Regions from separate parts of the Marinomonas sp. GJ51-14 genome, predicted to be linked through region 3. Evidence: predicted binding sites of a transcription regulator. Region 3 holds the regulator's gene; each other region holds the start of a gene.
What was found. The regulator FNR, encoded in region 3, switches genes on or off when oxygen is low (the NO sensors DNR and NnrR bind a similar motif). The targets are predictions, from matches to a motif close to TTGATNTANATCAA.
Positions count from the first base shown of each region.

Region 1: a site for FNR is predicted at 5,046-5,059, ahead of AC0L3Y_RS03855 (histone deacetylase family protein). Genes of this name have one in related genera too.
Region 2: a site for FNR is predicted at 4,317-4,330, ahead of AC0L3Y_RS17495 (YdcH family protein). Genes of this name have one in related genera too.

Region 1 is NZ_CM147879.1:786,366-793,608, forward strand. Features, by position in the region: gene AC0L3Y_RS03820 (anthranilate synthase component II) at 1-329, opposite strand, end outside; gene AC0L3Y_RS03825 (anthranilate synthase component I family protein) at 340-1,767, opposite strand; gene AC0L3Y_RS03830 (Trp family transcriptional regulator) at 1,764-1,994, opposite strand; gene AC0L3Y_RS03835 (helix-turn-helix domain-containing protein) at 2,133-2,540, shown strand; gene AC0L3Y_RS03840 (hypothetical protein) at 2,524-3,168, shown strand; partial or broken gene nadS (NadS family protein) at 3,192-3,446, shown strand; gene AC0L3Y_RS03850 (hypothetical protein) at 3,647-4,030, shown strand; gene AC0L3Y_RS03855 (histone deacetylase family protein) at 4,086-5,009, opposite strand; gene AC0L3Y_RS03860 (bifunctional acetate--CoA ligase family protein/GNAT family N-acetyltransferase) at 5,169-7,243, shown strand, end outside.
Region 2 is NZ_CM147879.1:3,619,499-3,626,741, forward strand. Features, by position in the region: gene rnt (ribonuclease T) at 26-694, shown strand; gene AC0L3Y_RS17485 (YbaN family protein) at 759-1,199, shown strand; gene AC0L3Y_RS17490 (DUF748 domain-containing protein) at 1,247-4,024, shown strand; gene AC0L3Y_RS17495 (YdcH family protein) at 4,391-4,648, shown strand; gene trhP (prephenate-dependent tRNA uridine(34) hydroxylase TrhP) at 4,884-6,266, shown strand; gene AC0L3Y_RS17505 (YfhL family 4Fe-4S dicluster ferredoxin) at 6,274-6,531, shown strand; gene trxC (thioredoxin TrxC) at 6,593-7,039, opposite strand; gene AC0L3Y_RS17515 (DUF7079 family protein) at 7,153-7,243, opposite strand, start outside.
Region 3 is NZ_CM147879.1:2,981,469-2,988,711, forward strand. Features, by position in the region: gene AC0L3Y_RS14245 (UPF0149 family protein) at 1-133, opposite strand, end outside; gene AC0L3Y_RS14250 (RecQ family ATP-dependent DNA helicase) at 230-1,987, shown strand; gene AC0L3Y_RS14255 (SprT family zinc-dependent metalloprotease) at 1,987-2,502, shown strand; gene ttcA (tRNA 2-thiocytidine(32) synthetase TtcA) at 2,627-3,466, shown strand; gene AC0L3Y_RS14265 (YfaZ family outer membrane protein) at 3,477-4,046, shown strand; gene AC0L3Y_RS14270 (adenine phosphoribosyltransferase) at 4,144-4,686, opposite strand; gene fnr (fumarate/nitrate reduction transcriptional regulator Fnr) at 4,712-5,473, opposite strand; gene hemN (oxygen-independent coproporphyrinogen III oxidase) at 5,495-6,865, opposite strand; gene AC0L3Y_RS14285 (alpha/beta family hydrolase) at 7,041-7,243, shown strand, end outside.

The sequences.
Region 1 (7,243 bases), 1.5 Mb from region 3:
TTCACGACTTTGCCACCAAATACGTGACAAATCCCTTGCATACCAAGGCAAACGCCCATCAATGGAATGGTTTTACCAAATTCTAAAATCACGTCGGCACAGACACCAAAATACGCTTTGTCGTCTGGCGAACCCGGCCCTGGAGAGATGATGATGCGATCTGGCGCGGCTTGGCGAATGTCGTCTAACGTCACTTCGTCATTGCGTTTTACGATCACTTCAAATTGCTCGATCTCGCCTTTGCTTTTTTCGGTTTCCAATACTTCGCCAATAAACTGATAAAGGTTGTAAGTAAAGGAATCGTAGTTGTCGATAATATAAACTTTCATGTCGCCTTCCTTAAACCTTATCTTGAGTATCTGTCGGTGCGAAACTGTCTAACACACGTTTGGTGCCAGCAAATTTACGCTGAATTTCTTCGTATTCGTCTTCCGCGTTTGAGTCGTATACGTTACCGCCACAAGTTTGCACATAGGCTTTATTGCCCTTGGCGAATACCGTACGAATAGGAATGGCAAACATGCAATCGCCATTGAAAGAGAACTGACCGACTGCGCCGCCATACGGGCCGCGACCGTCACTTTCCAAATCGTCGATGATTTTCATCGCTTCAATTTTAGGTGCGCCTGTTAAGGTTCCCGCTGGGAAGTTACTTGCCAAGGCAGAAAACATGTCGTGATCTTCTGCCATGATGCCAACAATTTCACTGGAAATGTGTTGAACGTGGCTAAAACGTTTAATGTCCATCAAAGAGCGAACTTTTACTGTTCCAAAGCGCGCCACTCGGCCGATGTCGTTACGATGCAAATCCACAATCATATTGTGCTCAGCGATTTCTTTTGGATCGTTCAACAAAGCGCGAGCCAACGCCGTGTCTTCTGTGGCGTCTTTACCGCGCTTCGCCGTGCCCGCAAGCGGGAAGGTTTCCATTTCACCTTGGCGAACTCGGAACAAGAGCTCTGGGCTCGCGCCTATCACTTTTTGCTCACCGAATTTGATGTAATACATTTGCGGCGATGGATTCACTTGGCGCAGTTCTTCATACAAGTTAATGGTGTCGCCTTCCATATCGAACCACTTTTTGAAGCCCACTTCACATTGGAAAATTTTACCTTCCACAATGTCTTGTTTCACCTTCGCAACCGCATCCGCGTGGTCTGCTTTGCTCATAGACTCGCCAACTGGACGAACCACAAACGGGCCGTTTTCTGGCGTAGGTTCCGCCATCATCTTATTCACTAGGTCGACGCGATTACCTTGTGAGCCTTCGCCATCTTCGTAGTAAAAATAGAAAACTTCGCCTGTCATCTTGTCGAGGATCAAACCGTCTTTGTACAAGCCGAAGCGGAACGCATCAAACATTTCGCTGGATTGCAGATCCAAGGTTGGCTCGAAGTAATTCATACTGTCGTAACCGATATAACCCGTTAACCCACCAGCAAAGCCACGGGACAAAATATTTTGTGGCACGATATCACGCAATAAATAATACGGATTGTCCGAATCGTAAGCTTCTGTCTCGCCAGTGCGTTCTTGAATGAACAGCTTTTTTCCTTCTGCCCAAATCAACTTTTCAGGGTCAAAACCAATAATAGAATGGCGGGAAATGAAGCTCTCTTCGCCAAGGGATTCCAACATAAAACAGTTATCAAAGCGCTTTTCGACCTTCTTAAACAAGGCAAAAAAATCGCAATCGGAACTGATAGTAATGTACTTAGGTTTGCGCGGCAGCGTGATGCGCTCCGGCTTTTTATGATTTGTACTCATTCTTCTTTTAATTCCTTCAATGCTCGGGAGCCACGAGTCACCGTGGCAATACCCACACCCAACTGCTTCGCAATGTCGCGTTGTGCAACGCCTTGATCTAACAACTCGATAATATTTAAACGACGCACCATTTCACTGATCTCATTCGGTGTCAGCAACACAGTTAAACGCTTCTCTAACTCAGCGACATCATCCACTTCGGATAAAAATTCAATCAAATTTTTCATACGCACTTCTATCTAATGAAATAGTTATGTATTCACGTACTAGTACAGTAATTGATTTTGTATCATTAGGCAACTGGAGAAATGGCTAGAAAGGAATTAACATTAAAGTTATCTTTTATGATAACTACGAGAGACAGAATGAATTTTACAGAGGCAAAAGAAAAAGCGCTTCAAAACGACAAGGTAAAAAGCGCATACGATGAACTAGAAAGTGAGTTTTCGCTCATCGATCAATTATTATCAATGAGGAATGAAGCAGCCTTAACTCAGGAACAACTGGCAAAACTCATGAAAACCCAGAAGAGTAATATCAGTCGCTTAGAACGAGGCAACGCCAACCCAAGCTGGGCAACTTTGCAAAAGTACGCTCATGCTTGTGGGTTTGAGCTTTCACTGAAAGCAGAAAAAGTAGAGTTATTAGAAGAAATAAAAATCGCCAAAAAGCAATTTTCAGAAGGGTTAGGCGTCTCTAATCGAGATTCCAGAAATCATATTTTAGAAAAAATTAAATACACGGAGGAAAAGAAGAATGGAGCAAACGCTTAGTTTAATTTGTATGGTTATTACATCTCCCGTAACTCACGTATTAATTGGTGCTTTTTTGGGCTTCTTAGCTTCAAATAATATAGAGAATAGGAAACAAAAAAATCTAAAAATATCTTTGTACCAAGAAGCAGATCGTATCAATAAACAATTCAAAGACTATTTACCTATATTACTAAATCAACTTCATAAGCCTAAACAAGAGATAATAGAAGGTACAAAGCCTATTTTTTTGAACTTTTTAGAGGCAATAATCATTGAACTAATGGCTACAAAATATTCTTTAACCAGTGAACAACTTGATCTCACGCACAACCTCAAAGCAAAACTTTATGGCTTTGAAAAAACCTATAAAAATAGAGATGATGAAGCATATAACGCAATGGATAATACTGGAGTAAACTTCTTTCGATTAAATCCAACCCATACCCTACAATTAATTTTGGATTGCATAGAAACAATTTATTTTCTAGATCTATTTTGCTCCCAAAAAGAAAAATTCACTTTGTCGCAGAAAGTCCCCTTCTCCAAAAAATATCAAATAGCCTTTAGGCTTTCTGACATCGAATATGATGAAGAAACATATGTAAAAATTGAAAGTCGCTTAAGCCGATTAGGGATAATATTTTAACATGAGCATTTAAATTCTCTTTAGAAGAAGCCATAGAGATACATCAGGGCGATAAAAAAGTGACGAGAGTGACGCGTTTTGACATCGCGGATGTGAAAAGTATTCGCCAAAGTTTACAAGTCTCTCAAGCGGATTTTGCCAAAGCGCTTGGCACCAATGTTGATACTATCAAGAGCTGGGAAAGCAGACGCCGACCCCCTACAGGGCTGGCTGCTAAAGTATTAGCAACGATTCAAGAGAACCCGAATTTTTATAAAGCGCTGTCTGCGCATTCATAGAGTCAGATAAGAGCGGAACATCTTGCTCATTCTATTTGGTGAGGCTGGTATTTTAATCATTTAAAAAAGCGGAAGCGTTTAGTAAAACCTGCATTTACAATCAATTATAAAAAAACGTAAGAATGTTGAACTTCTCACGTCTAAAATACACAAACATCTATAACTTAAATACCGATATAAAAGATTCACGGAGCAAGCACATGGGCATTGTTGTTACTATTTTTATGACACTTATTTTATTTCTATCTGTGCCTGGCCCAGTGGAAAGAACACTCAAGAAGTTTCAATATAGTATTTTTTTGGTGGCGTTTTTATTGGGTGCGTGGAATGCGTTTTGGTATGGCGCGCAGCATATTTATGATTTTTGGGGAATGGCAGCGATGATATCAGGTGTATTGATGATGCTAACCAGTTTATCAAATGTATCACTGGAAAACGCTCCAGCTTCCATCAAAACTGTATTTGGCTGGCTACAATCTAAAGTGAACTCTCTACCACGGGGTTTCAAGGAATTAACATTATTGATGTTATTTGGGTGTGTTGGCATTTATGGTTACACATTAATAGCTCTTAATCTTCAGTAACCCCGATAATTTTTTCACCGTCACATCAATCGAAGCGACGGTGAAAAAACATTCATTAGAGCCTCATCAGGCTCTTAATATGACAAAACGCAGCACGCCCTAAGGCATCTATGTTGTAGCCACCTTCAAGCACAGAGATCACACGCCCTTGGCAATGCTTATCAGCCACATCCATTAATACATCGGTAATCCAAGTAAAGTCTGCTTCGTCTAACCTTAGCTGCCCCATTGGATCTTCTTTGTGGGCATCAAAGCCAGCTGAAATCATAATTAATTCAGGTTTAAAGGCATCGAGTGCGGGTAAAAGTTGTTCATTAATGATGGCTTGAAACTCAGTGCGACCTGACCCTGCAGCGAGAGGCATGTGCAGAATATTGTCGTGAGAATCACCTGGATCACTGTAAGGATAGAATGGATGCTGGTAACTCGATGCATACATGACATTAGCATCTGCTTTAAAAATATCTTCCGTACCATTGCCATGATGAACATCAAAATCGACAATGGCAACGCGTTTCAAACCGTATTGATGAACCGCATGGCGTGTACCAACGGCAATGTTGTTAAACAAACAAAAACCCATGGCTTTATCAAATTCAGCATGATGTCCCGGCGGACGAATCGCACAAAAAGCATTATCCACTTCACCTGCCATGACTAAATCCACGGCCTTAACTACTGAACCAGCGGCATGAAGAGCAGCGTCTAAAGTGTGTGGCATCATCAAGGTTTCTGGTTCTAATTCAATGTGCCCAGATTCTGGCGCTCGGGCAAAAATAGAATCAACATAAGTAGCATCATGGGTTTGAACAAGCTGTTCGTATGTAGCTGGTTCTCCTTCTAAACGACGGACAAAATCCATCAGCTGTCCCATAATCAAACGATTCTGAATCGCACCAAGGCGCTGCGGTGATTCTGGATGATCATCACCCATGTTGTGACGATCACAATAAGTATGTGTAATGTAGGCGGTTGTCATCTCATATCTCAATGATTTTTTATTTTTTTACTTTGATTGTTTTATATCAAGCCACAAAACTACAAAGACAGTCTACCCTACCATGGTCTACAATCCTTAAAGATAAAGACCATGGTAATTTTAGCTTTTGTCTAGCATCTGTCATTAGGAGAATGCCCAATGAGCCAACATGCATTGCAACCTTTACTCGCGCCAAAATCCATGGTGGTTTTGACCGGTGACGATGCACAAGACCCTCTTATGCTGGCGTTGCTAAAATCCCTACTCCATAAAGACAAATCCAATAACGGAAAATCTTGCCCTGTTAGCTTGGTCGGTGTTGAACCTGCGACCTCCTTCTCTTTTCCTCTGTTTACGTCTTTGGATGAATACATTGCTTCAAATGGAGCAAAACCTAGCCCAGACCTTGCTGTGCTGGTTGGTACGCATCCAGATTCATCCATGGAAGATATTATTACGGTTTGTGGCAACGCTGGTATTGGCTCTTTGTTGATGTTGTCTTGGACTGAGGAATCAGAAGCCAAGTTGATTCCGATATTACGCAAAAACAATGTTCGCCTACTCGGCCCAAACAGCTTTGGAATTTGTCGTCCGAAACTAGGTGTCTATGCTTGGCTTGGTTTAACACAACCTTTAACAGGACGATTGGCTCTGATGTCTCAATCCGGAACCGTCGCCAGCGCCTTGGTTGATTGGGCGACGTGGCAAGGCATCGGCTTTTCTCAAATCGTGTCCATGGGATCACCGGTTGATGTGATGCCGTCACAAGTACTGGATTATTTATCGACTGATTTCGACAGTCAGGCAATTCTGATGTATCTGCAAAAAATAGGCAGCCCAACTCGTTTCTTGAGCAGCCTTCGGGCAACAGGTCGCAGTAAGCCTGTCGCAGTTGTTACTGAGCATTCTATTGGTGCCGACGAACGAGTACTCGATGCGGCGTTAAGCCGAACTGGTGCAGTCCGTGGTCGCCGCCTAAATGATTTAATCGCTGCCGCGTCGGTAATGACAAATGCCCGTCGCGTCAAAGATGGTTCTTTATTGATTATCGGGAACGGTGCTGGTCCTGGCGAACTAGCCGCCCAACGTGCGATGGAATTAAATATCGATTTGCTTACACCAGAAGGTGAGCTCTGCGAAAAATTAGAATCCACCATGATGGGACGAGGCTGCATTGGCCCAGTAACTACAGTTTGGGCGAGTTGTGCCACAGATTTGTTTATTGATTTAGCCGCAGATGCCCTAAGCAGTCCTCAATGCGGTGCCGTATTACTTACCTTGAGTCCTACCGCACTGATCGATATAGATTCGTTGTACGCTCTCATTACCAAGCTTCATCGAGACCAGAAAAAACTCGTCATGGTGTGTTTGCTTGGCGGCGGTAATATGACCAACATGCGAACCCGCATCAACGAAGCAGGCATTCCTACCTTTCGTACACCAGAAACGGCCATCGAAGGTTTCCAATTCTTAGTACAATTCCAACGCAATCAGTTACTTGCAAAACAATCACCAGACAGCCATGCATTTCGTTTTAAAATCGATGTTTCTGAAGCAACAAACAACCTGAATGCATTATTAAAAGCGGGACAACACACAGCAACTGCAGACGATTTACGGAGTATTTTTGAGCTGTTCCATATTCCCCTAATTTCTCGCAGACAAGCCTCCCATCAACTGTCTGCGCCGATTCACTTACGTGTTTTCCAAGATGCTGTTTTTGGCCCTGCGATTGGTTTATCTTTAGAAGGTGCTCATCAGCATAAACAAGTCGAAGCAGTCGCCTTACCACCATTAAATACCGTGCTGGCAAAAGACCTAATTCAGCGGGCGTTTCCTGGTGAAGAATCCTTTGAACTAGAAAGCTTACTACGTAATTTATCAACCATGGTATGTGAACTACCTGAAATAGGAAGCTTAGAACTGGCCGACTTGAGGGTACATGAAAGCGGTAGTGTGTATGCCGATGTGACCGCAAACTTACAAGCGCGCAAAAGCGAACGTCGTTACGAACACCTAGCCATTCACCCTTACCCTAGACAATGGGTATCTGAGCGCGTTTTGAAAAATGACGAAGTCGCTACCGTTAGACCCGTACTACCGAGAGACGCAGTTATTTTGGCGGATTTTGTCCGGAGTATGTCTCATGAAACCCGTTACTTCCGATTCATCTCCAATATCTCAGAACTCACACCGCGTATGCTTGCGAGCATGTCTCATATTGATTACGACAG
Region 2 (7,243 bases), 640 kb from region 3:
AAGTGGCAGAATTAAGGACCTTCTTTTGTCAAACCATGAAATCAAAGATAGATTCCGCGGCTTCTTACCGATAGTTATCGACGTAGAAACCGCAGGCTTTAATCAAAAAACAGATGCTTTGTTAGAAATGGCCGCCAGTATCCTAAGAATGGATGAAAATGGCGACCTATATATCCATGAAACTCTAGAGTTTTTGATCAAACCATTTGAAGGCGCGAACCTTGAAAAAGCCGCTCTAGACTTTACTGGTATCGATCCATTTGCTCCAGATAGACAGGATATGCCAGAAGAAGAAGCACTGAATCAAATGTTCGCTAAAGTTCGTAAAGAACTAAAGTCAGTTAATTGCAAACGTGCGATTTTAGTGGGCCACAATGCGGCTTTCGACCATGGTTTCTTAAATGCTGCCATTGAACGTGTCGACATTAAACGCAACCCATTCCATCCGTTCTCCAGCTTCGACACAGCAAGTTTAGCTGGTTTGGTATATGGTCAAACAGTATTAGCAAAAGCCTGTGAAGCTGCATCAATTCCATTTAGTAATGCCGAAGCACACTCAGCAAAATACGACACTGAAAAAACTGCCGAACTTTTCTGCGAAATGGTAAATCGTCTAAAACGTTTAGGCGGTTGGCCTCTCATTGAAAATGAAGTAGAAGATGATATGGCGGCTATTTTTCACTCAGGAAAATAGTGATTTAATCAAAGTGAGGCTTAGAGGAGCATCAGCCTCGCTTTAATCGTAAGGTGGTGTCGATATGCAAGGGAAGCGAATTTTATATTTGATTTTAGGGTGGCTTTCCTTAATTACGGGCGTAATCGGTATTTTTTTACCATTATTGCCAACCACACCACTTGTCTTGTTAGCCGCTTGGTGCTTTTCCAAATCTTCTGATCGTTTCCATGCTTGGCTACTTAACCATAAGTTTTTCGGCCCAATTGTAAAAGATTGGCAATCTTCAGATGGAATTCCTCGTCGCTCAAGAAATAGGGCTATTCTTTTTATGTGGGCAGGTATGGCCATTTCCACATTTTTAGTATGGCGCTTTTGGGCAACCGTCGGTTTGGTTTTTATTGGTGTATGCGTCAGTATTTATTTACTTAGAATGCCATTACGCTCTGAACCGCCAAAGCAAAAGCCTTTAGATGCAGAATCTTTACACCCTAAGTCTATAGAAGAGAAAGACAAACCCAGTTAATCTAAGTGTCAATCCTCGATACCATTCACCCCAAAAGGCACTTTATAATGACTCGCCGACATTTTCGTAACTTTGTCTTTTTTCCATTATCCGCTCTGGCTCTCATCGTCATCATCATTTGGATCGCAGCGCCTTTTGTTACAAAGCACTACATCAGTAAATATTTTGAAGAACAAGGACAAGATTTTTCAATTGATAGTTTATCGATAGATTTTTTCCCGCCTAAAATCGATTTGAAAAATGTCACCGTAAAGAATTCAACACAAAACACCTTAATATTAAAGCTAGCTACTTTGAGTATAGAAGCCTTACCCCTTCTCACCCACACTGTTCATTTATCACATGCCAACATTGACGGTTTATCTGTCTGGGTTGAACAACAAGAAAATGATTGGGTTGTGGCAGGCATCAACACGACTCAATACCTTCACAATAATGAACCAGAAGAAGCACCTAAGGCAGAGCAAGAACAAACACCAATTAGCGATCCATGGAACATAACGCTTCCTACTTTTACCTTTACTAACAGCCAGCTCTATTTAGCTCGCCAACCAGAGACCGCTACACAGGTACAAAAAGACAGTTTTACAATCAATAATCTGATAGTTAAAAATTTATCTGGAAAAGCTCTAGATTGGAGCGGCTCAGTCGCCCTATCAGCCCTGATTAATCAATCGAGTCTGTCCATCACAACTCAATTTGACTACTCTTCTAAGCGAACAAATGCAGACATAAATATTAATAACACTAAGATATCAATTAACGACTTACGTCACTTCCTACCGTCTCCTTTTAATGCAGGAGAAGGACAACTGGCAATAGATGGCAAACTTAAATTTCTACAAACTCAAGTTGAAGGCACACCGACTTTTAACCTTGACAACTTAAATCTGAAGACAGAAATCACTGATCTTGATCTACCATTAAACCATCAAGACCATGTCGCTACGGCTTCAACGATGTTGGATATAACCGAAGCTAACGTAGAGTTCATTTCTGCAGATCAATTAACTTTTACGGGTAAAACAGCACTCACATCCAATCAATTCACCTTTACTCAAGCCAACCTAATTACTACCTACGACAATCTGGCCTTAAACTTTCCTATCAATATAAAGCGCGATGAACTTGGTCTAACGACTCAAATCGCCAATACACAACTAAATATTGCCAATTTGTCCCTAGTACTTGATCGTGTAAACAATAGCTCAAGAAAAGAAACAGCTGTCGTTGATCAAACAGAAGAAAAGCATCTTTCCCTTGGCGCCTTTAAACTCTCTACAGATCAACTTAATGTTGAAATGAAAGGCGAGCAAGATCCAGCCGTTACTGGTGAAAACATTAATATTTCTAGTCAATCTCTGGATAGTATGTTGGGTGATAAAAAACGTATTGCCGCTTTTAAAAACATGAACATCAATTCACTGTCTTTCTTCCAACAAGGGACAAAATTTGATGTGGCGTTTGAGGAATTAAATATAGCGGATTTAACCTTATCTGAAATATTACCCGAAACAGGTAACAAGTTAACCTTGCCAGCATTAAGTCAAATCGGCAGTATCAAAATAGACACATTATCAGCTAACCATGACGGCGCTCAGCTTGGCACCATTACGACAGATTCGGTAAAAATGAATCTAATACTCGATGCGCAAAAACGCCTTGAAAATCTCGTATCGATAGAAGAGCCGCAAACTTCACTACAGCCATCTTTACAAGATTCAAGCACACCTAAAACTCAAGACGCAGAAAATGCCATTAAAAGCTCTCCCGGTGCAGAAGAAGAGTCTGCTTTCAAAGCCCCTTACTACGTCATTTTAGATGCTTATGACATGACTGGTGAATCACAAATATTCGTACAAGACAAAAGCATTACACCTGCCTTACAACGCTCTTTAGAAATTGATTCTTTATCCTTACGCAACGTTAATACGCAAGATAAGAAACAGGCAACAGAGCTCATTTTAAAAGCTCGTAATGGAAAATATGCCACACTATCCAGTGATATCGTCATTTGGCCTCTTGCAGACAAACTCACCATGAAAAGCGAACTTACTATACGCGAAGCTGAGCTGCCACCTTATTCATCCTACATCGCCAATGCATTAGGTTACCAGATCAACTCAGGACAATTAGATTTAGACCTCACCTTAAATGCAAACAATGGTGAACTGGACGGCAACTCTCACATTTTATTAAGAGAATTTGATTTAGGTGGTAAAAAAGAAAGCAGTTCCGTGATTAAAGCCGGTGCGGTACCGCTTAACATTGCCGTTAGCATTTTGAAAGACAGTGACGATAATATCGACCTAGACATTCCATTGTCTGGCGATATAGAAAATCCAGAATTCGGCTGGAAAGACTTCATGATTTTACCTGTACGAAAAGCACTGTTCCAAGCGTCAAGCAGCTACCTTCTGCAAACCTTTGTGCCATATGCCAGCGTAATCAGCATTGCACAGTTAGCAGGAGACCAACTGCTAAAAATTCGAGTGCAGCCATTATTGTTTGAAGCAGAAGAAAGCCGCTTAAACGACTCTCAAGACGTTTTTCTAAAACAGCTCATTGCTTTAATGAAAGACAAGAAAGACAGTCAGTTAAAAGCTTGCGGCGTTGCTAGTTATCTTGATTTAGGTATTGAAGAACCACCAACCACTATTGATGACACAACCAAAGAATCAGCCCAGGCGCTTGCCCAAGAACGCTCAAATATTCTGAAAGATTATTTGGTTAAAAAAGGCATTAGCTCTTCTCGTATCTTCCTTTGCTCGCCAGAAGTCGATTTATCAAAATCTAGCCAGCCAAGAGTTGAGCTAAATTTCTAAACTCCGTCCTTATCCTTATAGCAGCAAAGCCGTGATTAGAAACAGTCTCGGCTTTGCTGCTATCAAAATGCCAATATTAAACCTTCAATAATAAAACCATCGACTACCCTTAAAGACACAAGATTTCTAAAAGGGTCACAAAGATCAAAGAATATGCAACATAGCATAAGCTTAACCTTTGCTGTTGAAAAAGCATCATATCCAACCATTAATAAAGGTATGGCTAATAATCTACTCAGTTATTCATCCTTTTTACAACAAACCATAAATACTTTTAATAGACAGAGAAAGCCTGACCAGCATCAAGAAACGATAAGCCTAACTAGGCTAATCTAATATGAAAGCAAACAAAGACAGGAGGCTATTATGCCAATCGAAGACCATAGTTTGATTCATGAATTCCCAGAGTTAAAAGAAGACATCCATAATCTAAAAATGGAAGATGCTCACTTTAAAAAGCTTTATGACGAGTACAATCATTTAACAAAAGAAGTAGAAAAAATGGAACAAGAAATCATTCCATCCACTACGGCAGAAGAAGAGCACTTGAAAAAGCAACGTCTACAACTAAAAGACACTATACAAGGTTATATCAAGGCATCTAAGGCTGCTGTAAAAGCTTAATTACCAAGTATTCAAAGTGTCGCTGACGGCTATCAGCGACGCTTATTTGCTCTTTTCCACTTGTTGATTCCTTATCAAAATAAAAAAACCATACTTCTAATCAAAAGCCTATGAGTTTCATATAATTTGACTCAGATCAAATAGACTTTATTTAAACAAACAATCCACCTACCAAGTCTTGAGTTCAATAAACACAGAGGTAAACTCCGCGCGTTTTGATTGATCGGTGAGCCTTATGTCTCAGCAAAAAATAGTCAAGCCAGAATTGTTGTCTCCAGCTGGCTCTTTAAAAAACCTCCGTTATGCCCTTGCCTATGGCGCTGATGCTGTATACGCAGGACAACCACGCTACTCACTTCGCGTACGTAATAATGAGTTTGATTTAGAGAAGCTAGGCATTGGTATTAACGAAGCTCATGCACTGGGTAAAAAACTCTACGTAGTCAGTAATATTGCGCCCCATAACGCCAAACTAAAAACCTACATTCAAGACTTAGCACCAGTAATCGACTTGAACCCTGACGCTCTGATTATGTCTGATCCAGGTCTTATTATGATGGTCCGAGAAGCGTTTCCAGATCAATCAATTCACCTATCGGTACAAGCCAATGCAGTCAACTGGGCAACTGTCAAATTCTGGCAACAACAAGGCATTTCCCGTGTTATTTTATCTCGTGAATTATCTCTAGATGAAATTGAAGAAATTCGCATGAAAGTGCCTGAAATGGAATTGGAAGTGTTCGTTCATGGGGCTTTATGTATGGCCTATTCTGGCCGCTGTTTACTTTCTGGTTATATGAACAAACGCGACCCAAATCAAGGTGCTTGCACTAACGCTTGCCGCTGGCAATACAATGCCCACGAAGCGAAGCAAGATGACGTTGGACAGATCATCGCTAGTAGTGATTCTTCTATACAAGCTCAAGAGTCTGCCGTACAGATTCAGGAACCTACTGACCAGCTGTTTCTACTGCAAGAGCATGGACGACCTGATGAATACATGCCAGCATTTGAAGATGAACATGGCACCTACATCATGAACTCAAAAGACCTGCGAGCGATCCAACACGTTGAACGTTTGGTAAAAATGGGCATACATTCATTAAAAATTGAAGGCCGAACCAAGTCCTTTTATTATTGCGCAAGAACCGCACAAATTTATCGTCAAGCGATTAATGATGCTGTCGCAGGAAAAAGCTTTAACAATGAACTATTCGGCAGTTTAGAAAATCTCGCTAACCGAGGATACACCGATGGTTTTTTACAACGTCATCGCCATGTTGATTTACAAAACTACGAAACTGGCAACTCAATCAGTGAGCAACAACAGTTTGTTGGCGAAGTCACCACCACGAAAGATAATATATTAACCATCGAAGTAAAAAATCGCTTTAGTCTTGGGGATTCATTAGAGCTGATGACACCAAAAGGTAATATCACCTTCACCTTAACCGAGCTAAACGACAAACATGGTTGCCCTATCGATATCGCCAAGGGTAGTGGACACATCGTCAACATTCCTTGCCCTTCGGGCATAGATGCTTCAATGGGAATTTTGCTAAGAAACCTATCGGCAGGACAAACCACTCGACAACCTCATAGCAAGGTATCTCTATAGGCTTCCTATGGCATTATTAATCAATGACCGCTGTATAAACTGCGACATGTGTGAACCAGAATGCCCAAACGAAGCCATTTCCATGGGATCTAAAATCTACGTTATTGACCCAGAAAAATGCACAGAATGTGTAGGTCATTACGATCAACCTACCTGTGTCGCAGTTTGCCCTATCGACTGTGTAAAACCTGATCCAGACAGACGAGAAACAGAAGAAGCTCTATACGAAAAATTTGTTGAAATGTACTTTGATATTGAAGATTAATATAAAAAAGTGATCATTCATCTTTCATAAATTAACCTGCAAACCAAAGCGAATAAAACGGTTAAACAGAAGGTAAATTCTTCGCTAACCACTGTTTAAATTGTGCTTTCGGTAAGGCGCCTGACAGACGAGCCACTTCTTTACCATGATGAAATATCATCAGAGTCGGAATGGAACGAATATTATAACTACCTGCCGTATTTTGATTCTGTTCAGTATCTAACTTCACAAAACACGCTTGAGTGGACATCTCCCCTGCGACTTGCTCAAAAATAGGAGAAAATTGCTGACATGGTCCACACCATGACGCCCAAAAATCAACAATCACAGGTAAAGCATTGTCGGTAATATAACGCCTGAAGTTTGCATCACTCCCCACAATAGGCTGTATTGAAAGTACTGGCTTACCACACTTTCCACAAAGAGGTTTGTCATTCAACTTAGACTTAGGTAAGCGATTCTTTGTACTGCAGCTTTGGCAAACGATTTGTATAGGTGAATTGGTCATCTTAAACCTCAGAGATAAAATACTTTCATTCATTAAAAAGCACTTTGTTAAAAATAGCGAGTAGAGTCATAAGATGGTGATCTATAAGCTGTAATTCAAGTTAATAGATCTTATTAATGTGCTGCTTGCTTAGGTCGAATCTCAATAACTCGTAACCAACACGCCCTAATCTCTTTTTTAATGGAAGACTTACCCTGTATAGGA
Region 3 (7,243 bases):
CAGGGCAAATAGATAATGCGGTTAAGAAACCATGAGCCATCACAAAGTTCTGACATTCTTCATGGACTTGATCTGATTCTAAAAAATTTTCTAACGTCTCTAACTCAAGGTCATCAAGAGGTTGGTGCGCCATGTAGATATTTCCTTAATACAAATTTAGTATTCGATTTTAGCGAAAAGAAGGTGAAAAATCGATGCAGAAAGTGCGCTGTTAAGAGATAATTCCAAAATGAACTTAAAGAAACAGGTACTTTCCCGTTTAGGCTACACTGAATACCGCCCATTGCAAGAACAAGCAATTGACGCGTTATGCTCAGGCCAAGATGTTTTGCTCGCAGCACCGACTGGAGGAGGTAAGTCTTTGGCTTACCAAGCAGCTGGGCTTATCCTAGATGGTGTAGCTATTATTGTTAGCCCCTTATTGTCTTTAATGTCACAACAGGTTGAAGAATTAAATAGAAAAGGTGTCCGCGCAAAATTTCTAAACTCAACTCTAAACCCAGGTGAGCAACACGATTTAGTTTCAGCCTTACGTCATAAGCATATTGATTTACTGTATTTGTCACCAGAGAAGCTTGTTCAGTCATCTGTTATGGGCTTTTTACATAGCTTCGATATTTCCTTATTCGCCATTGACGAAGCACATTGTATCTCACAATGGGGAAGTTATTTCAGGCCTGAATATAGCCAGCTTGGTCAATTGAAAGCAGCTTTTCCAACCGTGCCAATTATAGCTCTCACAGGAACTGTCGATAAAAACACAATAAATACAATTAAAGAATCATTACAGTTGAATAACTGTCTTGTTATGCATAGCAGTTTTGATCGCTCTAATATTCATATCCAAATTGCCCAGAAGAGAAAAGCCAAGCAACAGATTTTGTATTTTCTTCATAATGAGGTTCCTGGTGAAAGTGGTATTATTTATTGTCGTTCTAGAAAGAAAACAGAAGAGCTAGCTCATTGGCTTAATGAGTTAGGATTGTCTAGTTTAAGCTATCATGCAGCGATGACAGATTCAGAGAAACAAATCAATCATAAGTTATTCTCTGAGCAACATGGCACAATTATGGTTGCGACAACTGCTTACGGGATGGGGATCGATATTGCTCATGTACGTTTTGTCGTTCATTTAGATTTACCCAGCAGCCCTGAAGCCTACTTTCAGGAAGTTGGTCGCGCAGGACGAGACGGTAATCCTGCTAAATCTCTTTTACTATATGGTCTGCAAGATATGTTGCAGGCTCAGCAGTTTATTGTACTTCAGCCTTCAGGGTCTGAAAGCGATTCTCAACGTTTAGGTGATTTTTTTCGTATTTTAGAAGGTAGAGGTTGCAGGCGCAAAAATATACTTTCTCACTTCGATGAAAGAATTTCAGAATGTGGTTTTTGTGATCGCTGCCTTGGTAGTCATTCAGAGTTGAATATGACGACAGCAAGTCAAAAGCTTTTGTCTCTTATCTACCACACTAAAGGTTTGCAGCCATTTTCTGTTTTGATTCAAATATTACTAGGTAAAAAAACGAGAGCAACTAGTTTAATAAGAGCTGAATCATTATCGCTATTTGGAAAAGGAAAGGAACTTGCAGAGGCACAATGGAAGTCTATAATTCGCCACCTTATTGCCTATGAATACATTACATTAGGGCAATCTAGTGTTTTTACTGTTCAAATTAATGAAAAAGCTCGAGCTATATTAAAAGGTAATATACAGATTATTATCCCCAGTGAGCGTTATTATCCAATATTAAATGAAGACCAGCTATCAGCTGATAATATTAGCTTACATCGAATCCTATCTTGGAAAAAATCATTCAATGATGTTGATTTAAGTGATTCTCAGCTTAGACTCATTTGTTTGCATAAACCGAACTCTATAGCATCATTAAGTCGTTTAACCGGGTTACCAAAAGAAAAAGTGGCTATTTTCGCAGACAGTTTAATCAAAATCATACATGACGCCAGTATTAATGAGGTTATTGCATAATGATCTCAGTATCTCAAAAAAATCACGTAGCACCAGATGTAATGAATACCGTGATTGGGAGTGTTAATCTTTGTTTTGATAAGGCAGATGCTTTTTTCAATAATAGGTTTAAACGTGCGAGTTGTAATTTTAAACAAAGAGGGCGAGCTGCAGGTACTGCGCATTTACAAAAAAATGAAATTAGATTTAATTATTTTATGTATCAACAGGATCCAAATAGATTCATTGATACTGTTATTCCCCATGAAGTGGCTCACATTATCGTATTTCAAATTTATGGAAGTACAGTCAAGCCTCATGGAAAGGAATGGCAGGCTGTAATGATGAAGGTTTATGGTATAAAACCAGATAGAACTCATACTTTCGATATTCCTCCCCCAAAAGAAATTTATCAATACCATTGTGAATGCCAGCAGCATGATTTCACTAAGCGCCGGCATACAAGAGCACAAGGAGGTGTTCAATATATCTGTAAGAACTGCAATTCAAAATTATTTTTTAGGTCTAGAATCTAAATTGTTATTTGCTGTAAAAGTAAAAAAAGTGATTTTTTATGTACTTTTACATTATTACATCCATTTTTGATGCGATACCTAGATCCTTATAGTAATATATGCGCGTTTTGTTTATAGCGTGTATATGATGGATTTATCTAGTCGACCTAAAGAAAAATTGGAGCAAAATAAGCTCCAGAAACGTCTCCGTAGATTAACGGGCCAAGCTATTGCTGACTTCAATATGATTGAAGAGGGTGATAAAGTTATGGTTTGTTTGTCTGGTGGTAAAGACTCTTACACAATGCTAGAAATCTTAAGGAACCTGCAAGCCAGTGCTCCAATTGATTTTAGTATTATTGCTGTCAATCTAGATCAAAAGCAGCCCGGCTTTCCAGAACATATTCTTCCTGCATACCTAAAAGGTCTGGGGGTAGATTTTCATATTCTGGAACGTGATACTTACAGCATAGTAAAAGAAATCGTTCCAGAAGGAAAAACCACTTGTGGTTTATGCTCTCGTCTAAGACGTGGTTCCTTGTATGGTTTTGCTGAAGAAATTGGTGCTACCAAAATTGCTCTAGGTCATCATAGAGATGACATTTTAGAAACAATGTTTCTAAATATGTTTTTTGGCGGAAAATTGAAATCCATGCCGCCAAAATTACTGAGTGATGATGGTAAGCATGTTGTTATCCGTCCTTTAGCATATTGCAAAGAAAAAGACATAGAGGCATTTGCCCTTATGAAAGAATATCCGATTATTCCTTGTAATCTTTGCGGTTCACAGGATAATTTACAAAGACAGGTTATTAAAGACATGTTGAAAAAATGGGAAAAAGACTTCCCAGGTAGAACAGATTCTATGTTCACTGCTCTTCAAAATGTGGTTCCATCACATCTAGCAGACAAAGAATTATTTGATTTCAAAGGTTTAAAGCAAATACCATCTGCTTTTGATCGATTAAATATTATTTCATTATAGGATAATAGAAATGAATATTATGCATAAAGCTTTATTGTTAACATTTGGCATTTTAGGGTCTTCTTTTGTTAATGCGTCAACGGCAGGAGTCAGTTTAACTAATGAGACTGTGCAAGGTGATGTTAATTTAGATTTAGGTAGTTTTGGTCTTAATGCTGGCGTAACTCATGATTCAGATGAAAACTCATCTACAGGTCATATTGGTTTAACTGTAGAAGATTCTGAAGGAGATGGCGGACCGCTACAAGTTGGATTAGGGGTTCGTTTGTATGTTATTGATGCAGACTTGAATGATGATGAAAATGAAGTATCAGCTGCTCTTAGTCTTGGCGGCTGGTATCGTTATACACTTCAACAAGCAAATCGTTTAAGCATTTATGGCTCTCTATACTACTCTCCAGAAGTATTATCTTTTTCTAACTTAGACCATATGTATACTTATGATCTTCGTCTTGAATACATGACGATGCGCAATTCTCGTGCTTACATTCGTTATGGTAATACTGTTATTGTTTATGATGATGATAGTCGTAAGGAAATTAACAAAGGCTTCTCCGTTGGTGCTGTTGTTGATTTTTAAAAAAACGATTATGGATATAAGACAAATAAAAAAAGGTGGCTCATGCCACCTTTTTTTATTTGTCTTATTCTATTTTACGTTAGCTACAATTATAAAATTATTCACCATCATAAGCACAAAGACAAAAGACCGGGATGTCACTGTCTCTTAACTTTTGGCTACCGCCTAAATCTGGTAAATCAATAATAGCAGCTACTTCTTTTATATTAGCGCCTTGTTGTGTTAGAAGTTTTATTGCTGCGAAGAGTGTTCCACCTGTTGCAATTAAATCATCAAATAACAAAACTTCATCGCCAGCTTTGACTGCACCTTCTTGGATTTCTAATTCCGCTTCACCATACTCTAAATCGTATTTTTGTGAAATAGTTTTACCTGGAAGCTTACCTTTCTTACGCACTAAAATAAGAGGTTTTTGAAGCTCATAAGCAAGTACGGCAGCAATCAAAAAACCACGAGCATCAATACAAGCAATATGTGTAATATCCGTAGACATATATCGGTGAACATAGGCGTCAACAACCATCCTCATACCTTTAGGATCACTAAAGATAGGAGTAATATCACGAAAACTAATGCCTTCTTTTGGCCAGTCTTCCACTGTTTGTATTAGTGATTTAACATAAAAATCATCGTAGAGCATATTTAGTAACGCCTTAATTTATCGATCAAATGTTGGCGATTTTACCACAATCACTCGCAATCCCAACGAGTTTTTGCATTTCTGGGAAGTCGACTATCTCAATTTCTTTGCCATCTACATGTATTAGCTCATTTTTCTGGAAGCGGGTAATGACGCGGCTTACAGTTTCGACAGCAAGTCCAAGATAGTTTCCTATTTCTCCACGGGACATAGAAAGTCGAAAAGAGCTTGCAGAATAGCCGCGTTTTTTGAATCGGTTGGATAGATTTAGTAAAAAAGAAGCTACTTTTTCATCCGCATTTTTCTTACCAAGCAATACCATCATTTGTTGATCGTCAGAAATTTTTCGACTCATCACTTTAAATAATTGATGTCTTAACGATGGTATTTGTGCGGATAGCTCTTCTAAATGGCTGAACGGGATTTCGCAAACTGTCGTTGTTTCCAATGCTTTAGCAGAAACCGGGTAAGTGCTCGAATCTATACCGCTTAGACCAACCAACTCACTAGGACAATAAAAACCAGTAATTTGTTCTTCACCATAGGATGTAATGTTAAAGGTTTTTAATGTCCCAGAGCGAACAGCATAAACCGAATCAAAGATTTCCCCTTGGCGAAAAAGAAATTCTCCTTTTTTTAACGGTTTCTTACGTTCGATAATTTGATCTAGCTTATTGATGTCTTCATCTGCTAGGGCAATAGGCAGACAGAGAGCACTCAAACTACAATTTTGGCATTGAGATGTAAGAGTACTGTTAAAACGTGTCTGTGCGTGTGTTGTTGACATGTGAATCTCCCTGACCTGAATTTATATAACTTTTGAGTATTTTATACTGTTGTTCAAATACTTATCGAAAACCATACAAATACAGCGAATAAGCAATCTACCTCGGTCTGTAACGTTAATAATGGTCTGCATTCCATTATCTTTTATTTCGATCATACCATCTTCGATCATAGGTATAAGATTATCAACTTCTTCTGCAAAATATTCAAAAAAACTAATATTATATTTTTGTTCGATAGTACCTGTATTTAATTCAAATTGAGCAATAAGCGTCATAATGACTTGGTGACGAACTCTGTCATCAAAATTACTAATGTAACCTCTATTGATAGGTAGTTGACCCTTTTCAATACTGTGTTGATATTGATCTAAATCTGTATAGTTTTGGATATAAACGCCATCTAGGTCACTAATAGCAGAGACACCAAATGCAACTAGGTCAGTACCTGCGTGAGTGGTATAGCCTTGGAAGTTGCGCTGTAACATACCTTGTTTTTGAGCTTTAGCTAAAGTGTCATTAGGTTTTGCAAAATGATCCATACCTATGTATTCATAACCAGATGAAATTAGATATTCAATGCTCATCCTTAATAATTCAACTTTAATACTAGGTATAGGAAGGCTTTCATCAAGTATTCGTTTTTGAGCTTTAAAACGTTCAGGTAAATGGGCGTAATTAAAAAGAGATATACGATCTGGAGACAAAGCAATTACCTTGTCTAAAGTATCTCTAAAACCCTCAATGGATTGAAACGGTAAACCATAGATCAAATCAAAATTAATTGATTTAATGCCCATTGCACGAGCATCCTCCACAAGATCTGCTACCATTTTAACTGGTTGGACTCGATGTATGGCTGCTTGAACCTTACTGTCAAAATCTTGAACGCCAACACTAATTCTATTTATCCCCATTTCAGTGAACAACTTAAGTTTGGATGGCGTTATTTCTCTAGGATCTATTTCTATACTGTAATCTTGAGAGCCATCATTAATAAGGTTGAAATGCTGGTTTATTATATCAAATAGACAGCGAATGAGGTCTTCTGTGAGGAAAGTAGGTGTTCCACCGCCAAAGTGAAGCTGTGTAACTTGCCTCGAATGATCTAGCATCAAACTACGCAATCTCATCTCTTCACCAAGTAATTCAACATACTCAGCACCTTTCTCATATTGCTTGGTCACAATTTTGTTGCAAGCACAGTAATAACAAAGGTGAGCACAAAACGGGATATGGAAGTATAAACTAAGAGCTTTATCTGAAGGCATCATCATTTTATCGATTAAAGCGATTTTACTGATGCCTGTATTAAATTGTGGTGCTGTTGGGTAAGACGTATATCTAGGTCCTGATAAATCGTACTTACTAACGAGTGAAGAATCCCAAATCATGATTTGTTCCTATTAAAATTTCTAATAGAAGTTTACTCCTTAGCAATCAGGAGTTTTCTGATCCAGATCAAGGATATTAACCTGTTAAGAAAATAAGGCATTTGGTAAATTAGGTTGGATAAGGTGCCCTGTAACCATATAATCACCATCAATATTATTTTTAGTAAATATATTCATGGAAAACATATCTTTTTACCTTGCTCATGGAGCAGGTGCCGGCCACAGCAATGCATTTTTGAATGAACTTGGTGTTGCGATTACAAAAACAATGAATCAAGAAGTCATTCCTGTTACTTTTTCTTATATGAAAGAGCAAGAAAAGACGGCTAAAAAAAGACCACCGCCACCATTTAAGTATCTTGTTCCTGAATTCGCAGA